One region of the Candidatus Sarcina troglodytae genome, then DNA from elsewhere that is predicted to be linked to it. Evidence: a T-box and tRNA genes for the amino acid it is inferred to sense, from the RefSeq annotation. Region 1 holds a T-box; the other holds one or more tRNA genes.
The links. The T-box of region 1 lies ahead of HH195_RS07865 (valine--tRNA ligase). A T-box ahead of a tRNA ligase gene usually reads a tRNA of that ligase, here a tRNA-Val.
Positions count from the first base shown of each region.

Region 2: it has a tRNA-Val gene. The T-box ahead of HH195_RS07865 (valine--tRNA ligase) is inferred to sense a tRNA for this amino acid. The anticodon was not compared.

Region 1 is NZ_CP051754.1:1,723,338-1,732,670, forward strand. It holds gene HH195_RS07845 (polysaccharide deacetylase family protein) at 1-689, opposite strand, end outside; gene HH195_RS07850 (DUF4364 family protein) at 788-1,315, shown strand; gene HH195_RS07855 (LCP family protein) at 1,421-2,452, shown strand; gene HH195_RS07860 (bifunctional folylpolyglutamate synthase/dihydrofolate synthase) at 2,482-3,786, opposite strand; gene HH195_RS07865 (valine--tRNA ligase) at 3,857-6,499, opposite strand; T-box leader at 6,560-6,784, opposite strand; gene HH195_RS07870 (tetratricopeptide repeat protein) at 6,960-7,313, shown strand; gene HH195_RS07875 (hypothetical protein) at 7,385-7,873, opposite strand; gene recX (recombination regulator RecX) at 7,878-8,519, opposite strand; gene HH195_RS07885 (M16 family metallopeptidase) at 8,525-9,333, opposite strand, start outside.
Region 2 is NZ_CP051754.1:2,395,305-2,404,637, forward strand. It holds gene HH195_RS11155 (UDP-N-acetylglucosamine 1-carboxyvinyltransferase) at 1-1,195, opposite strand, end outside; gene HH195_RS11160 (hypothetical protein) at 1,639-2,184, shown strand; gene HH195_RS11165 (dUTP diphosphatase) at 2,358-2,837, shown strand; gene HH195_RS11170 (DMT family transporter) at 2,966-3,400, shown strand; gene HH195_RS11175 (S8 family serine peptidase) at 3,479-4,678, shown strand; gene HH195_RS11180 (DnaD domain protein) at 4,767-5,783, shown strand; gene HH195_RS11185 (ATP-binding protein) at 5,776-6,810, shown strand; tRNA gene HH195_RS11190 (tRNA-Thr) at 6,865-6,939, opposite strand; tRNA gene HH195_RS11195 (tRNA-Asp) at 6,945-7,021, opposite strand; tRNA gene HH195_RS11200 (tRNA-Val) at 7,035-7,110, opposite strand; tRNA gene HH195_RS11205 (tRNA-Glu) at 7,117-7,191, opposite strand; tRNA gene HH195_RS11210 (tRNA-Asp) at 7,196-7,272, opposite strand; tRNA gene HH195_RS11215 (tRNA-Val) at 7,287-7,362, opposite strand; tRNA gene HH195_RS11220 (tRNA-Glu) at 7,370-7,444, opposite strand; gene HH195_RS11225 (hypothetical protein) at 7,616-8,179, opposite strand; gene HH195_RS11230 (BaiN/RdsA family NAD(P)/FAD-dependent oxidoreductase) at 8,370-9,333, shown strand, end outside.

The sequences.
Region 1 (9,333 bases):
ACAAAATTATAACCATCTGATTTAAGCTTTGGAATTAGTTTATCTAAATTTTGAGCAGTATATTTTCCATTATTATGAAAAAGCATTATACCTCCCTGCTCTATACTCTTTAACACCCTGTTATATTCTATATCTAAGCTTGTATTTTTCCAATCAACACTATCAGAACTCCAATGAATTGGTATATATCCTAACCCCTCTACAATATTTACAGCACTTTCATTAAAAGCTCCACTTGGAAATCTAAAAAGATTAGTTTTTATCCCTATGGCTTCATTTATTATATCTTCAGTTTTTTGAATTTCATTTTTTATTCTTTGCTCATCTATATTCGTAAAGTTAGGATGAATATAACTATGATTTCCAATTTCATGACCTCTATTATAAATTTCCTGTAACTTTTCTAAATTCCCCTCAGGATAAATAACCCACTTTCCCATTATAAAAAATGTTGCTTTTACATTATGCTTATCTAAAACATCTAAAATATCATATAAATAATCTTCATCGCACCAATTAATATCAAAGGTTATAGAAATATTTTTACTATCTGTATCTACTTTATAAATTGGCATTGATTTTATATCACTATTAAAAATTCCTATATCTGACTTGAAAATTGTATAAAATCCAATTACCAAAAGCAAAAGTAAAATATTTATTATTTTATTTTTTCTTATAAATATCATATTTACTCCCATCTAAAATACAAATATCTTTATTATAGTAAAAGTTATATGCTATAATATGAGTATTATTCAAAAGTATCTATGGAGGCTGAGTAAAAATGAATGATAATACTTTAGAGTTAGCGGAGAACAAACTGCTACTTTTACACATAATAAAATCTATAAAATATCCTATTTCTAATACTCAATTAACTGATATTGTATTAGAAAATAGTTTCATAAATTATTTTATGTTACAACAATATATTTCAGAACTTATAAATTCTGATTTCCTTAGATACGAAAATAAAGATTCTAAGGAAGTTATTCTACTTACTAAAAAAGGAGATAGAGTTTTATCCCTGTTTAAAGATAGAATTTCAGCAAATAAATTAAAATATATAGATAACTGCGTAAATAATAAAAGAGAAAGCATAAAAAAAGAATTTAGCATTTTCTCTGATTACACTATAGATAATAACAATTCATTTTTGGTAAATCTAAAAGCAAAAGAAAATGATTTTTTAATCATAGATTTCACAATAAGCGTTCCATCTAAAGAAGAAGCTAAATTTTTATGTAACAAATGGAAAGAGAATTCTTCTGAAATATATAATAAAATAATAACAGCTTTAATAAATTCTTAAATACATACCTCCTTTTTATTTTAGGAGGTTTATGTATATTTTTTTTACTCTTTAAAAACAATATTAATATATAATTTTATAATTATTGTCTAAGGAGTTTTACATATGAAAAAATTCAATATAAAAACAAAAGCTTCTTCTATATTAATTTTTTTTACATTTCTACTTATATCTTTTTTATTTTTTTTAAATTTAAACAATTTATCTAAATATGACGTAGTTTCAGATACTTATGATGTTCAAAATAATAAAGATTTAATCCCCTTTACAGAAGTTTCAGGAATTTCAAATATTCTTTTACTAAGCAGTGATGCTAGATTTTATGATACAACATCTAGAGCTGATTCTATAATGATTCTTACTATAGATAATGTTAACAAAAAACTAAAAATCACATCACTCCTAAGAGATATGTTGGTTAATATTGATAATCATGGAGAAGAAAAACTAAATCATTCCTTTGCATATGGTGGCCCTTTAAAAACCATTGAAACAATAGAGAATAACTTTGGAATAAAAATCAATAATTATATTATTATTGATTTTAACAGTTTTAGAAAAATCATCGACACTATAGGCGGGATAACAGTAAATATTAAAGATTATGAAGTTTCAGAACTTAATAAATTTATTTTAGATAGTGGTGGAAATACATCAGATTTAATCTTATCTTCTGGAGAATATACTCTAAATAGCTATCAAGCTTTATCTTATGCAAGAATCAGAAAAGTCGGAGATGGCGAATATGAACGAACTACAAGGCAAAGAAATCTAATTAATTTAATTTTAGCTAAAATAAAAACTTTATCTCCTTTTAAAACAGTACAACTTGTAAAAGATTTATTCCCCTATATAAAAACTAACATAAACATAACTAGTGCAATAAATTATTTTTTAACTACGTTAACCATTTATTCTAAAAATTCTTCGATAGAGCAACTTCAAATTCCTATAAATTCTATTTCTAAAGAAAGATTATATCCATCTAAGGGTTGGGTTTTACTTTTTGATAAAAAAGAAACATCTAAAGCCTTAAAAGATTTTATATTTAATGATAAACTTTATACGCCAAGCACTCATAATATGCAATCTATAATAAAAGAATATGATTTAAAATATGGTAATAAAAAAAGATAAGAAGCCTCCTCTTCTTATCTTTTCTTTTTCTAAGTACAAGATTTGCACTTTCTTATAATTTTTCTCATATCTCCAATCATATATAAAGAACCACAAACTAATATTAAATCATCATCATTCCCTAAAGATAATGCTTTTTTATAAGCCTCTTCATAATCTTCTATATCAAAACACTCAATTCCCTTTTCCTTAACCTTTTCATATAAAACACTAGACGATTCTGCTCTATAATTATGTGGTTCTGTAACTATTACATAGCTTGCTTTATCTGTTATAACATTTAACATCTTACTAACTTCTTTATCACCTAAGATTCCAACTATTAAAATAAGTCTATTATAATTTAAATACTTATCTACACTAACTCTTAATTTTTCTATGCCATCTATATTGTGTGCACCATCTATAACAACTAATGGATTCTTTTTTAATACTTCCATTCTTCCAATCCATTTAACATTTGATAATCCTCTATTTATTGAAGAATCTTTAATAATTACCCCTTTGTTTTTTAACTCTTTTATAGCATTTAAACAAACTATACAATTTAATATCTGATGCTCTCCTATAAGGGATAATTCTACACTATAAGTTTCATTTAAAATATCCGCTGTTATTTTTTGAGTAAAATTATTTTTATCTATAACAACTTGTTTTATATCTTCTTTTTTAACTACTATTAATTTATTATTTAATTCCTCACACTTAGACCTTATAACATTTAAGGTTTCTTCTTGTTGAGGGTATGATATAACTGTACAATCCTTTTTTATAATTTCTACCTTTTCACTTGCAATTTCTTTTAATGTATTTCCAAGTATGTTCATATGATCTAAGCTTATAGAAGTTAAAACAACTAAAACTGGATTTATAACATTTGTTGCATCCAATCTTCCTCCAAGACCAACTTCAACTACCGCATAATCTACTTCTTCTTTAGCAAAATAATAAAACATTAAAGCTGTTATTATTTCAAATTGTGTTGGAGTTCCAAACTTTATAACATCAACCTTTGATATAGCACTTTTAATCTCTGTTATTATAGACGCTAATTCTTGCTTTTTTATATTTTCTCCATTTACTTGAATTCTTTCTTCAAACTCCTCTAAATAAGGGGATGTATACATGCCTACCTTATAACCCTCTTCTATTAAAATCGAGGATATCATAGCAGTAGTTGATCCTTTTCCATTAGTTCCACCTACATGAATACACTTTATTTTATCTTGAGGGTTATCTAAATACTCAAGTATTTTTAAAATTCTCTCTAAACCCAGATTCATTCCAAACTTAGCTGTATTTTCAATATATTCCATAGCCTCATTGTAATTCATAGAATTCCTCCTATAAAATTTCCCCACATCTTTAAAAGATGTAGGGAAGTATTTTTTAATATTTAACTACTTATTTTAAAGCACTTATTCTTTCTAGAACAGCATTTAACATTTCTTTATATTTTTCACCTTTAGCTTTTTCTTCATTTACAACAGCTTCCGGTGCCTTACTTACAAACTTTTCATTTGAAAGTTTTTTCTCTACTCTATCTATCTCTTTTTCTAGTTTATCTTTTTCTTTATTTAATCTATCTAATTCTTTTTCTCTATCTACAAGGTCTAAAAGTGGTAAGAATAATTCTCCACCTTTAACAACTACTGAAACCAAATTTTCAGCTAAATTATCTTTATTATCTATAAATGTTACTTCAGATGCTGAAGCTAACTTCTCTAAATATGCTGCACCATTTATAAACGCATCTTTAGCCTCTTCTGAAATATAAGCTATTATTTTAGCTTTTCTAGATGGTGGAACATTCATTGAAGCTCTTAGATTTCTTAAAGCCTTTATAGCTTCCATTATAAATTCCATATCTTTTTCAGATTTTTCATTTACTAAGCTTTCATCATATTCTGGCCAAGAAGCTATAGTTATTGATTCAGTTTCTGTGCTTAAGTGAGTATATATTTCCTCTGTTATAAATGGCATTACTGGGTGTAAAAGCTTAAGTCCTGTATTTAAAACTTTATATAAAACATTAAATACTATTCCCTTAGATTTTTCATCTTCTCCATATAAAACTGGTTTAACAAGTTCTATATAATAATCACAGAATTCTGTCCAAAGGAAATCATGAACCTTTTGAAGCGCTATTCCAAGTTCATATTTTTCCATGTTTTCAGTAACTTCTTTTACCAAACCATTCATTCTTGATAAAATCCATTTATCAGCTAAGCTATAATCTTTAACATCTATATATTGGTTCATGATATCTCTATCTAAGTTCATCATAACAAATCTTGAAGCATTCCAAATCTTATTTGCAAAGTTTCTAGCAGCTTCTACTCTTTCAGGGATATATCTTATATCATTTCCTGGTGCATTTCCAGTAACTAACATAAATCTTAAAGCATCTGCACCATATTCATCTATAACTTCTAGTGGGTCTACACCATTTCCTAAAGATTTACTCATTTTTCTTCCTTGAGAATCTCTTATAATACCATGAATTAATACAGTGTCAAATGGAGTTTCTCCCATGTTGTGTATTCCTGAGAAAATCATTCTTGCAACCCAGAAGAATATAATATCATATCCAGTAACTAATGTTGATGTTGGATAAAAATACTCTAAATCCTCTGTTTTATCTGGCCAACCAAGAGTTGAAAATGGCCATAGTGCAGAACTAAACCAAGTATCTAAAACATCTGTTTCTTGTTCTATTTTGCTTGAACCACATTTTGTACATGTAGTTACATCATGTTCAGATACCATTATTTCACCACAATCTTGACAGTAGTAAACAGGTATTCTATGTCCCCACCATAATTGTCTTGATATACACCAATCTTGAATGTTTTCCATCCAGTTAAAATATGTCTTTTCAAATCTTTCAGGAACAAACTTAGTTTTTTTATTTTTAACAACTTCTATGGCTGGTTTTGCTAAAGAATCCATTTTTACATACCATTGTTTTGATATTATAGGTTCTATAACAGTTCCGCATCTATCATGAGTTCCAACGTTATGTGTATGAGGTTTTATTTTAACAAGTAAACCTTGAGCCTCTAAATCAGCAACCATAGCCTTTCTTGCCTCATATCTATCCAACCCTTGATATTTTCCACCTAATTCATTTATAACTCCAGCATCATCCATAATTCTTATTTGTTTTAAGTTATGTCTTAAACCTACTTGGAAATCATTAGGGTCATGAGCAGGTGTTATTTTAACTGCACCAGTTCCAAATTCTAAATCAACATAATCATCAGCTACAACTGGTATTTCTCTATCTGTTAAAGGTAATTTTAACATTTTACCAACTAAGTGTTTATATCTTTCATCATTAGGATTTACAGCAACAGCAGTATCCCCTAAAAGAGTTTCTGGTCTAGTTGTTGCAATTTCTAAAAATTCATCAGAACCTACAACTGGATATTTTATATGCCAGAAGCTTCCTTCTTTTTCTGCATATTCAATTTCAGCATCAGATAGAGCTGTTTGACACTTAGGACACCAGTTAGTTATTCTGTTTCCTTGATATATAAGCCCTTCATTATAAAGTTTAACAAATACATGCTTTACAGCTTTGCTTAAATTTTCATCCATAGTGAAAGCTTCTCTTGTAAAATCAGCAGAAACTCCAACTTTTTTAAGTTGTTCTCTAATTTTTTCTCTATACTCATCTGTCCATTCCCAAACTTTTTCTAAGAATGCTTCTCTTCCCATTTCCTTTTTATTAAGACCTTGTTTTAAAAGTTCATTTTCAACTTTAACTTCTGTTGCAATAGATGCATGGTCTTCCCCTGGAAGCCATAAAGTACAATATCCTTGCATTCTCTTAAATCTTATAAGCATATCTTGTAAAGTATTGTCAAGCGCATGCCCTAAATGAAGTTTTCCAGTTATATTTGGTGGTGGCATTATTATTGTATAAGGTTTTTTACTCTTATCAACTTTTGGAGTAAAGTATTTTTTTTCTTGCCAAACATTATATAATCTTTCTTCAAATTCTTTTGGGTTATAAGTTGTAGAGATATTTTTATCTTCCATTTTGTTATTTCCTCCTTAAATTTATCATATTTCCAAATAAAATAAAAAAAACCTCCTCCATAAAAGGACGAAGATTCGCGGTACCACCTTTTTTCCCTTAAAATACTTAAAGGCTCTTAAACTAATAACGACTCTAATAAATGCCGTCTTTAGCTACTTTTTTATTTTTCACTAAAGAAACTCAAAAGCTACTTCAAAATATCAAGTATAAAAAACCTTACAGCCTATGGGTTTTTCTCTCTTAAAACTCTTCCTATTTCTACTTCTCTTTATCACAGTTTATTCTGTATTGTTTACAGTTTATATTATAATATTATATTTTCATTGTCAAGATAGCTATAATCAATTTACATTTTTAAACTATATTAAAATACTTGCTAATTTCAACAATATTTATATGAATATTATATGTAAAAGTGATAATAATTTTAATATAATGCTTAACTTGGAGGATTATATAATGAACTACTTTTCAAAAGGAAATGAATTTTATAATAATGAAAATTACAAAGAGGCCTTATCTTATTATAAAAAAGCTATTGAAAATAAAGATTGTGAATACCATGCTTTTTATAATTCTGGTGTTTGCTACATAAAACTTAAAAATTATCAAAAGGCTATCGATATGATTAAAAAAGCATTAGAACTCCATAAAGATTCTAAATACTTTTTTAATATAGCCTATTGCTACTCTATGCTTAAAGATGACATAAAAGCTCTTAGATACTTTAACTTAGCTTGGGCTCTAGATAATTTAGACACTGACTGTGAAAGAGCAATAAAACTCATTGCAACTAAAATTAAAAAGCAATAATTAAAAGGCTGTTTAAAATATAAAATTTAAAAACAGCCTTTATAAAAATTAATATATTTTATTCATATTTTTTATGCAACATGCACAACAACATTTAATATAACAAAAAATAAACACGCATAAAATAAAGCTCTAGGAATGTTTAAAAGCATGCCTAATCTTTGCTTAGACTTTTCTGTTCTTCTCTCTTGTGAATGATGAATTTTATTTAAGCTTGGCCCTATTACAAATCTAACTAAACAAGCTAAGATTACCCTTAATACAATATAAACCGCAAATGCTATTAAGAAAAATATTATCATCGCAAATATTAAAGGAAAATAAATATAATCATTAACTAAACTTGTTAAACTAACTAAAGATAAAGTTATAAATTGACCAATCTCTTTAAGATTACTCATTATAATGTAAGAAACTATTAATGATAAAAATATGCAAAAATAATTAAATGCTTCTATAATGCTACCTCTTATTCTTGTTATGTTAAATCTTTTTTTATACTCTACTGCTAAAACAAATATAAACAAAATAACAGATAATATAAATATAACTATTTCCATATACCTACTCCCAAATATCTTGTCTTTTAACAACTTTTTTTACAATTTCACTACAACACTCAAAATCATACCCCTTTGTAGCTAAGAATCTAAAAAGTTTTTGAGATAATTTATATTTATCATCTTCTCTTTTTTTTAATATCTCATATCTTTTTATAGCAATACTTAATGCTTGTTCTTTTTCATATTCCTTATCAATACACTCTAAATTTTCCTCTATAATATCTTCACTTAATCCCTTTTTAATTAAAGAATATTTAATTTTATTTCTTCCTTGATTTTTAATTTTATCTTTTATATATAAAGTAGCATATTTCGTATCGTCTATAAATTTATATTCTTCTAAAAAGTTTAAAACACTATTTATTATATCATTTGTAAATCCTTTTGCTAATAGCTTTTCTCTCATCTCCTTCTTACTTTTATATGATTTCTCAATTATTTTAAGAGCTGAATTTTTACATTTTTTTAACTCATCATCTTTTAAAACTTCATCTATATCACTTTTATCTAAAAAATCATTTACCTTAATTCCTAATTTATATATAAACTCAATATCACAGGCAAATGAAAAATTATAATCTATATAAATATTTACTCTTTCTTTATTCTTATTTTGAACTTCAATTTTTGTAATCTTACCCATAAAATTTACCTTTCAGATTTTAATATGTGAATTGTTGGATTATTTAAATACTTTCTGCAAACTCTATATATATCATCTTTGGTTATTTTATCCAACTCTTCTATACTTTTTTCTAAATCTTTTAAATCTTCCCCCTCTAAAATTTGATTTAAAGCATAGCTACATAAGTCGCTATAATCTTCAAGCGTTGATATAACAGCAGTTCTATGAATCTTTTTGATTATTGCTAAAGATTTATTATCAAAATCTATAATTTCATTTTTTATATTTGATATTGATGTATCTATTATATCTTGACTCTCCTTTAAATCTTCTTTAGATACTGCCGCAAATATATTCATTATATTTACATCATGTCCTATATCTAAATAACTGTACACATCATATGCAAATCCTCTTTTTTCACGAAGCTCTCTAAACAGCACTGAATTATCACTATCTCCTAATTTATGACTTAATATTTTAAGTGGTAATTCATCTTCTTTTGTTATATCTACTAATGAATAAAGATACGTTATCGTACTTTGTTCTATATGTTTTTTATGGGTTATACTTGTTATAGGTTTATTTTTTTCTTTTACAATTTCTATTTTCTTATGACATTTACCTTCCCATATTCCAAAATTATCTGAAATTATATCTAACATTTTGTTATGTTCTAAAGAACTTACAACAACCACAACAGAATTATCTGGAGTATAATACTTATTATAAAACTCTATTATACTATTTTTCGTAAATTTTTCTACTGTTTTTTCAAGACCAGCTACATCATATCTTAAAGGTGATTTAGAAAAGCCTATTTCATTAGTTT
Region 2 (9,333 bases), 670 kb from region 1:
CTCTATCTATATGTTCTATACTAGTGATTTGAGTTTCACCTTCTGCTATAAGCCCAGCTATTACTAAAGCTGCACCAGCTCTAAGATCAGTTGCATTAACTAAAGTACCAGTTAAAGTTTCAACTCCATCTATTATAGCAGTTCTTCCTTCAACCTTTATTTGTGCTCCCATCTTTTCAAGCTCATCAACATGCTTATGTCTATTTTCCCAAATTGTTTCTACTATTAAACTTCTTCCTGGAACGCTTGATAATAATGTACACATTGGTTGTTGCACATCTGTTGGAAATCCTGGATATGGTGCTGTTTTTATATTGATTCCCTTTAAAGGTCCATCAACATATACTCTAACACTATCGTCTCCCTCTTCAACCTTTGCTCCCATTTCAATAAGTTTAGCGCTAATTGAATCTAAATGTTTAGGAATTACATTCTTTAAAACAACATCTCCCTTTGTTGCTACTGTTGCTATCATGAATGTTCCTGCCTCTATTTGGTCTGGAACTACACTATAGCTACATCCACTTAGTTTTTCAACGCCTCTTATTTTTATAACATCAGTTCCTGCACCCTTAATATCGGCTCCCATGGAGTTTAAGAAATTAGCAACATCAACTACATGTGGTTCCTTTGCAACATTTTCAAGTGTTGTTGTTCCTTCTGCTAAAGTAGCAGCTATCATAAGATTTATAGTTGCTCCAACGCTGACTACATCAAAAAATATATTTGTCCCAACTAATTTCTCAGCCATTATATTTACAGCTCCATGTTCTATTGACACTTTTGCTCCTAATGCTTCAAAACCTTTTATATGTTGGTCTATTGGCCTAACCCCAATTGGACATCCCCCTGGAAGTTCAACCCTAGCTTCTTTAAATCTAGCTAATAAAGCTCCTATAAAATAATAAGATGCTCTCATTCTTCTTACATCTTCAGTACACGCATTAACCATATCTATAGTTTGTGCATTTATCTCTAAAGCGTTAGAATTTAACTTGTTAACCTTTGCTCCTAAGCTTTTTAGTATTCTTTCCAAGCAATGTACATCTTCTATGTCAGGAACGTTATCTATAACACATTTTCCTTCACTTGCTAATATCGCTGCTGGTAACAATGCTACTGCGGCATTTTTAGCACCATTTATTTCAACCTCACCACGTAATGAGCTACCACCATTTATAATTAATTTTTCCATAAAATTCACCCTTGCTATTTTTTTATATCTGATTTCTAATTAATTTCATTTGGTTTTAAAATCTTTCTTATCAACAAAGTTATTATATGCTATAATTATTTAATAAATTTAAATAATTTAACTTTATTGTATAATTAAAACTAAAGATTTTTAGTAACTTGAGTTTTTTAATTTATTAATATTCTTTTAATTTTAAATTACTCATACGTTTCATTATATCATAATAAACCAATATTTAAAGTTTTTTTTTAATTCTATCAATTATATATAAAAGAACTACTTTTTAATATTAACTTATCATAATTAACTTAATAATTATTTAATCAATTTTCAATGAATAATTATATATTAAAATTAAAATTATACTATAAAAGTAATTACATTCATTATATTTATAAATATTTATTTTTATACCCATTGGGTTTTAGAAAGGGTTTTTATGTATGAGATACTATTTAGTAGCCACTTTAGATTTTGATTCAACAAAATCTATAGAATTTTTACAGAGGAATATTCAAAGAAAATATAAAATTTCAAGAACTTCTTCTACTTTTTATATTCCTTTAGAAACATTAGAAGATCCAAACGTTGAAAAGTTAGATAACATACTAAAGAAACTTATTAAACCATACAAAAAATTTAAAATTGAATTAACAGGTGATTTAAATTATCACGATTATTTAAATAAATCAGCTAGCCTTAGAATAGAGAATAAGGGATATATTAAGAAATTACATAGATCTTTAAATGATATGTTAAAACTACATGGCTTTTCTATTAGAGAAAATATTGATTCTCCATTATTTATGCCATTATCTTTTAATTCTCTTGGAAAGCCTATCAAAAAAAGTGAACCAATTAATCAATTTTTACCACTTAGAACAGCTTCTAAAAGAAATGTAGTTAAAGTATCTAATATAGAACTTTGGAAATCTACGCATAATAAAAAAGATAACATAATTAAAACTTATACCCTTCCATCTTATTAATTTTTATATCAATATAAGAGATATAAGAAAAGTTAACTTCTTACATCTCTTAATTTTTTACTAAATTTACTGAATTTTTATTATGTATTCGTTTTCTAAGCTTTTCAATTATCAAAATTTTTTGTAAAATTACTATTAGGAATATTTTCGAATAATGCCAAGGGGGTTATTTTATGTATTTAAAAGATTTCTTCTCCCATGAGAAGGATTTAATGAAAAATATCTTTATAGATAAAAGCCTAACTAGCTATAAAATTAATACTAGAAAGCACTTATCTTTACAGGTTAAAATTAGTAATTTAGCAGCTGAAACTAAATGTTTTAAATATTGGATATCTAATGATGATAATTTAGTTTCCCCAAATATTGTTCTAAAAAAATATATCGACTGCTTAAGTCTTATACTTGGAATTGGTATAGATAAAGGATATGATAATTTAGAATACATTGCTGTAAAACCTAATGATTATTGTTTGAGCGATCAATTCTTAAATTTACTTATTGACACAAATGACTTAATAATCTCAAATTCAATGGATCATTACAAAACATTACTTGAAGATTTCATTAGCCTTGGAATAACTCTTGGATTCTCAAGTTCTAAAATAAAACAAGAATTTTTTCAAAATAAATTTTGCAAAATTGCTCTCTAATTTTTAGAGAGTTTTTTTTTATTTTGGAAATACTATGTTTATCTAACATTTAATATTTTTAGTCTTTATGTACCATTAATAAATCATATAAAAATGTTACTTTAAACATAGTAGGAGGTGTTCTGTTTATGATAGCAATAATACTTGCTATTATCTCTGGGGCTACTATGAGCATTCAGGGAGTTTTAAACACAAGATTAAATGAAAAAATAGGACTTTGGGAAGCTACAACTATCGTTCAAGGTTCAGCTTTTGTTTTATCTTTAATCATCATGTTTTTTATTGGAAAAGGCAATATGAAAGGTTTAGTATCTGTTAATAAAATTTATCTTCTTGGAGGGGTTTTAGGTGTAATTATAACATTTACCGTTATAAAAACTGTTGCAGGTCTTGGCCCAACATATGGTATAGCCACTATTTTAGTAGCTCAACTCGTAGTCGCCGCTCTCATAGATGCCTTTGGATTATTTGAAACACCTAAAATAACATTTTCATTAAATGAATTTATAGGCGTTGCTGTTATGATTGCAGGGATTATAATATTTAAATGGAAATTTCATTAATACTAAATTTTAGATATCAAAAACTTACTCTCATTCATAATATATAATATTATAGTATTTTAAATGGGAGTAATAATCATGTTTTCATACAAAAATAAATTAGATAATAATCTAAAATTTTCTTTAGAAAAATCCTATTACACGTCATATAGAGTGATTATAAAATGCAAAAAGTTTGTAAATGACATGAAAAAAAAAATAAAATCACTAAAAGGTGTAGTTTTAAACAGTGTAGACTCACTCTCTATAATTTGTGCTATATTAACTCCTAGGTCTATAAATAGACTCTTAGAATATCCCGAAATTGAATTTATTTCTTTAGATTCGTATGCATTTTTATGTGGATTAAGCTTAAAAACTGCCAATCATATAAACTTACAAATGCCAGCTATAAAAAGCGATTATATAAATATAGGATTAGTAGATAGCGGAGTTTATCCTCATCCAGATTTAGTAAAACCTTTTAATAAACTTGAACATTTTGTTGACTTAATAAACAATTATGAATATCCATATGATGATAATGGACATGGTACAGCAGTAGCTGGAATTATATGCGGAAGTGGAATTTCATCTGAAGGAACATACAAAGGTATAGTTGAAAAAGGTTCTATTTGTTGCTATAAAGCATTTAATTCTACTGGAAAAGGTTTTATATCAGATATTTTATTCGCAATAGAATCTTTAATAATGGATACCTCTTTAAACATTAGAGTTTTATGCCTTCCTTTTGAAACATTTGATAATAATCCATTTATATTAAATTGCTTTGAGTCTATCTTTGAATTAGCTGAATTTAAAAATATAATTCCTATTGTAGCATCTGGAAGCAATTTAAACCTAGAAAATTCTATAAAGGGCATATCATTATGTAAAAATTGTTTAACTGTTGGAGGATTAAATACTACTAAACATGAAATTGAACCTTATAATTTTTCATCATCAGGAAATAAAAATCTAAAAAAGCCAGAACTTAGTGCAGCTTGTTCTGAAATACGTTGCTTAAATTCTAATGCCTCATATGTTCCCGAAAATAATGGGATTAAGCTTTATCCTAGAAAACTTAATGATAATTATATAACTTTTAGTGGCACTTCCTTAGCTTGTGCTTATATTTCAGGTCTTTCTGCTATTTTATTAGATAATACTCCTAATTTAACTTTAAAAGATTTACGTTCTTTAATCACCTTAAGCTGTAATGAAATAGAATATTATTCAAACGATACAGTTGGTCAAGGATATTTAGACCTAAAAAGATTTTTTAAATCAATTTTATAAACAAGTATTACATGTTGTTATCAAAAACTGTCTTTGATATAATTATTATACTTATATAGCATAACTAACAGCAGAAAGGAGTCTAAAAGTGAGTACTTTTATGCTTAAAAACTCAGCTAATAACTTCACTCCAGTCAATAATGTATTTATAGATAAATATATGCTAAAAGCTCGCGGTGAGTTTGTAAAAGTGTATATACTTTTATTAAAATATAGCATGAGCGGTGAACCTGGAATAAGTTCTTCAATACTCGCTGCTAAACTTAACCTTTTAGAATCTGATATTATGAACGCATTATCATACTGGAATGAAGAAGGCGTGATAAAATTAAACCCAATAGATAAAATGAATAATTTTAACATAGAATTTATTGATTTAGTAGACTCAGAAGATACCTACAAAAAAAATATAGATCTTTTGTCAGCACTATCTCAATCAAATAACAAAGATATGCTTAGAGACATAGAAAACCTTATAGGAAGAACTCTTTCTCCCTCTGAAATGTCTAACTATTTATCTTGGCAAAGTGAATTTAATTTTTCATCTGAACTTATATTAATCCTTATAGAATACTGCTTATCTAAAGGAAAAAATGATTCTAGATATTTTGAAAAGGTTGCCCTTTCTTGGTTTGATGCAGGAGTTAAAACAGTAGATGATGCTCAAAACCTTATAACAAAACATGAAGATAAATGGACTAAAATAAGAAATATTTTGAATTATTTAGGTATAAAGAATTCTGATATTATGAAACCTCATCAAGATATGATAGAAAAATGGCTATTCCAATATAATTTTTCTATAGAAGTTATATTAAAAGCTTGTGATATTTGTTCACAAAGGCTAAATAGAGCAGATTTTAGATATATAGATGGCATACTTGCTAAATGGTTTAAAGATAATATAACTACTTTAGAAGATATAGCTACTAAAGATGTTAATAAACAAACTCAAATACAAAATAATAATTACAAAAATAATAATATTAATTTTCATAAAGACAAACCTTCTAACTTTGCTAACTTCACTCAAAGACAATATGATTATGATAAGTTAGAAAAACAACTTTTAGGATGGGATGATGGTGAATACGACGATGATTAAGGGATATCAAACTAAACTTATGAATTTATATGAAAAAATACGTCAAGAAGAAAAATTATCATTAGAACAAAGAACTAAAGAAATTGAAGATAAGTATCCTGAAATAATGAAGCTAGAAAAAAACATAGCAAAGCAATGTTTAAATTTATCTATGTGTGCACTAAAAAATTCACCTAACAAAGAAGCTGAACTTAATGAGCTTCGAGAAAAAATAGAAGACTTAAGAGCTAAAAAGTATGAAATGCTTGTTGAAAGAGGATATAGTACTGATTATTTAAATCTTCACTATAGATGTTCAAAATGTCAAGATACAGGTTACATAGGACCTAAAAAATGTACTTGTTATAAAAACAAACTTATAAAAGTTTATTATGAAAATTCACATTTAGAGGATACTTTAAGAGTAAATAATTTTAGTAGTTTTTCTTTAGATGTTTATTCTAACAAAAGAACAGATAAGATGTTTTCTCCAAGGGAAAATATGCAAATAATATTAAATTCAATATCAAATGAATATATTCCTAACTTTAAAAATATAAACGATAATCTCCTTTTCTACGGAAGTCCTGGAACTGGGAAAACATTTTTAACCTATTGTATTGCAAAATCTCTTTTAGATTCAGGTTTTTTGGTTATATACAGAACATCAGATGAACTAGTTAAAAATTTAAGGGAAATAAAGTTTGAAAATAATATAGAACTAGAAGATTTGCTTGTAAATTGTGATCTTCTTATAATAGATGATTTGGGAGCAGAACAAATAACTGACTTTACAAGAACAGAACTTTTCAATCTATTAAATAAAAAATTACTTCTTAATAAAAAAATGATTATTTCCACTAACTTAAATATTTCTGAACTTACAACTATGTACATAGAAAGAATAACATCAAGACTTTTTGGAAACTTTAGATTATTTAATGTATATGGTGACGATATAAGAATTAAAAATAATACTAAAGAAATACGAAGTAAAAAAAATTTAACTAAAGTGCAAAATGCAAATTCATCCTATTATAAATTCTAGGATGAATTTCTTTATGTAAAATAAAAAAACTTCAACATATGTGTTGAAGTTTTTTGGAGCTGGCAATAGGAATCGAACCTACAACCTGCTGATTACAAGTCAGCTGCTCTACCGTTGAGCCATGCCAGCAAATATGGCGATTCAGAAGGGGCTCGAACCCTCGACCTCCGGCGTGACAGGCCGGCACTCTAACCAACTGAGCTACTGAACCGTATTTTTTTAAATGGTGGTCACAACAGGGATCGAACCTGTGACCCTCTGCTTGTAAGGCAGATGCTCTCCCAGCTGAGCTATGCGACCTTAAAATGGTGACCCGTAGGAGAATCGAACTCCTGTTACCACCGTGAAAGGGTGGTGTCTTAACCGCTTGACCAACGGGCCTTAATGGCGATTCAGAAGGGGCTCGAACCCTCGACCTCCGGCGTGACAGGCCGGCACTCTAACCAACTGAGCTACTGAACCGTATTTTTTTAAAATGGTGGTCACAACAGGGATCGAACCTGTGACCCTCTGCTTGTAAGGCAGATGCTCTCCCAGCTGAGCTATGCGACCTTAAAAATGGTGACCCGTAGGAGAATCGAACTCCTGTTACCACCGTGAAAGGGTGGTGTCTTAACCGCTTGACCAACGGGCCTTATAATTAACATTTCCTATATTCGGTTACCCGACATAAATATAATACAGAAAAACTAAAGAAGTGTCAACTATTTTTTTTAACTTTTTTTAATATTTTCTCTTTTTATTTATCATTTAGCATTTTTATACTACTTAAAACTGTATCTTAATTATTATGTTTAATCACTATTTAAACATTTTCATTGAGATTACTTTTTATTTCCTTAAACATGTTTAATTCTTTATTTTTATTTTCTATATCCTTTTCTAATTTTTCAATATTAAATTTACAAAATTCCATTAATTCATCTTCTGTTAATTGTTTTACATCATATCTATAACTATCTTTTTTAAATTTTTCACCATTAACACTTACTTGTATACTATATTCATGATTTAGCATAATAACCATTTCTTTTTCCCACATTCCTCTTTTATTAACAATTTTAAAACTATCTTTTAAAACTTTAAAATCGACTATTGTATCTTGTATTAATTTTTCTAACTCATCAAAAAGATATTTATAAAATACTACTGAAATCCCTCTGTTTATCTTTATTTTTAATAAATATCTATGCTTTATTAAAAAATCATCAAATTCATTTTCACTAATAAATTCAACATCATCAGTTTTTAAGATTTCTATACCTTTTTCCCCTGGATAATTAACAACCACCTGATCATAATTCATACGTCTGACCTTAAATTCTCTTCCCTTGTCTAAAGAATTATTATCTTTAATTTTTATTTTCATAAATACGTTTCTCCTTTTTTGATTAATACTCTAAAAAATTTAATATTATTTTTATTATTCCATGAGAAAACACAATATATGATATAAAACTATTTTATTTTGATTGTTTTTTTATTTTTTAAATACTTATATGAAATTTATTAACTTTTGTTTATAATAGTGTTACTAAAATATTTTAAGGAGAATTTTTATGATTTATCATGATTTAATAGTTTTAGGCGGTGGTGCCTCTGGACTTATCGCTGCAATAACTGCAAAAGATCTTGGCATGGATGTAGCTATTGTTGAAGGTACCGATAGGATTGGTAAAAAACTTTTGACAACTGGTAATGGAAGATGTAACATAAGCAATTCTTCTATAAAACCACCATTTGTAAATTTTCATAGCAATAATAATAACTTTTTTGATTTTGCATTAAATTCTATGACTGTTGAAGATACAAAAATATTCTTTCTAAATTTAGGTTTACCTTTAATAGAACTTGAAAATAAAAAAATTTATCCACAATCTTTACAAGCCTCATCTGTTATAGATATTTTTAGATTGGCATTAGAGGATAGAAATATCCCTATTTATAATAATTTTAAAGTAAATTCTATAATTAATAAAAAAAATAAATTTAAATTATCCACAAAAAATAATGAGTATGATAGCATATCCTGTGGAAAACTTATCATTTCCTGTGGAGGAAAATCAGCAATTAAAACAGGTTCTGATGGAAGTGCTTATAATATTGTAAAAAATCTTGGGCATAAAATAATCACCCCTATTCCATCTATCGTTCAACTTAAACTTCAACATAAAAGCTTAAAAGCTTTATCTGGAATTAAATTCAATGGTTATGCTGAAGTTATTTCTAATGAAAAATCTTTTAGAAAAGAATTTGGCGAGATATTATTTACTGACTATGGTATTTCTGGACCTCCTATCCTTCAAATATCAGGGACTGCCTCAAGGCTTTTATCAAAAGGAAAAGATATTTACATAACAGTTGATATGATGCCTGAAAAATCTATAAATGATATAGAAAATTTTCTTGAAGGACATTTTGCTGTATTTTCTCATAGAGCTGTAATAGATTCCTTGATAGGTATAATAAACAAAAAACTTATTCCAATAATTTTAAAAGAGGCTGGAATTGCAGAACTTCATA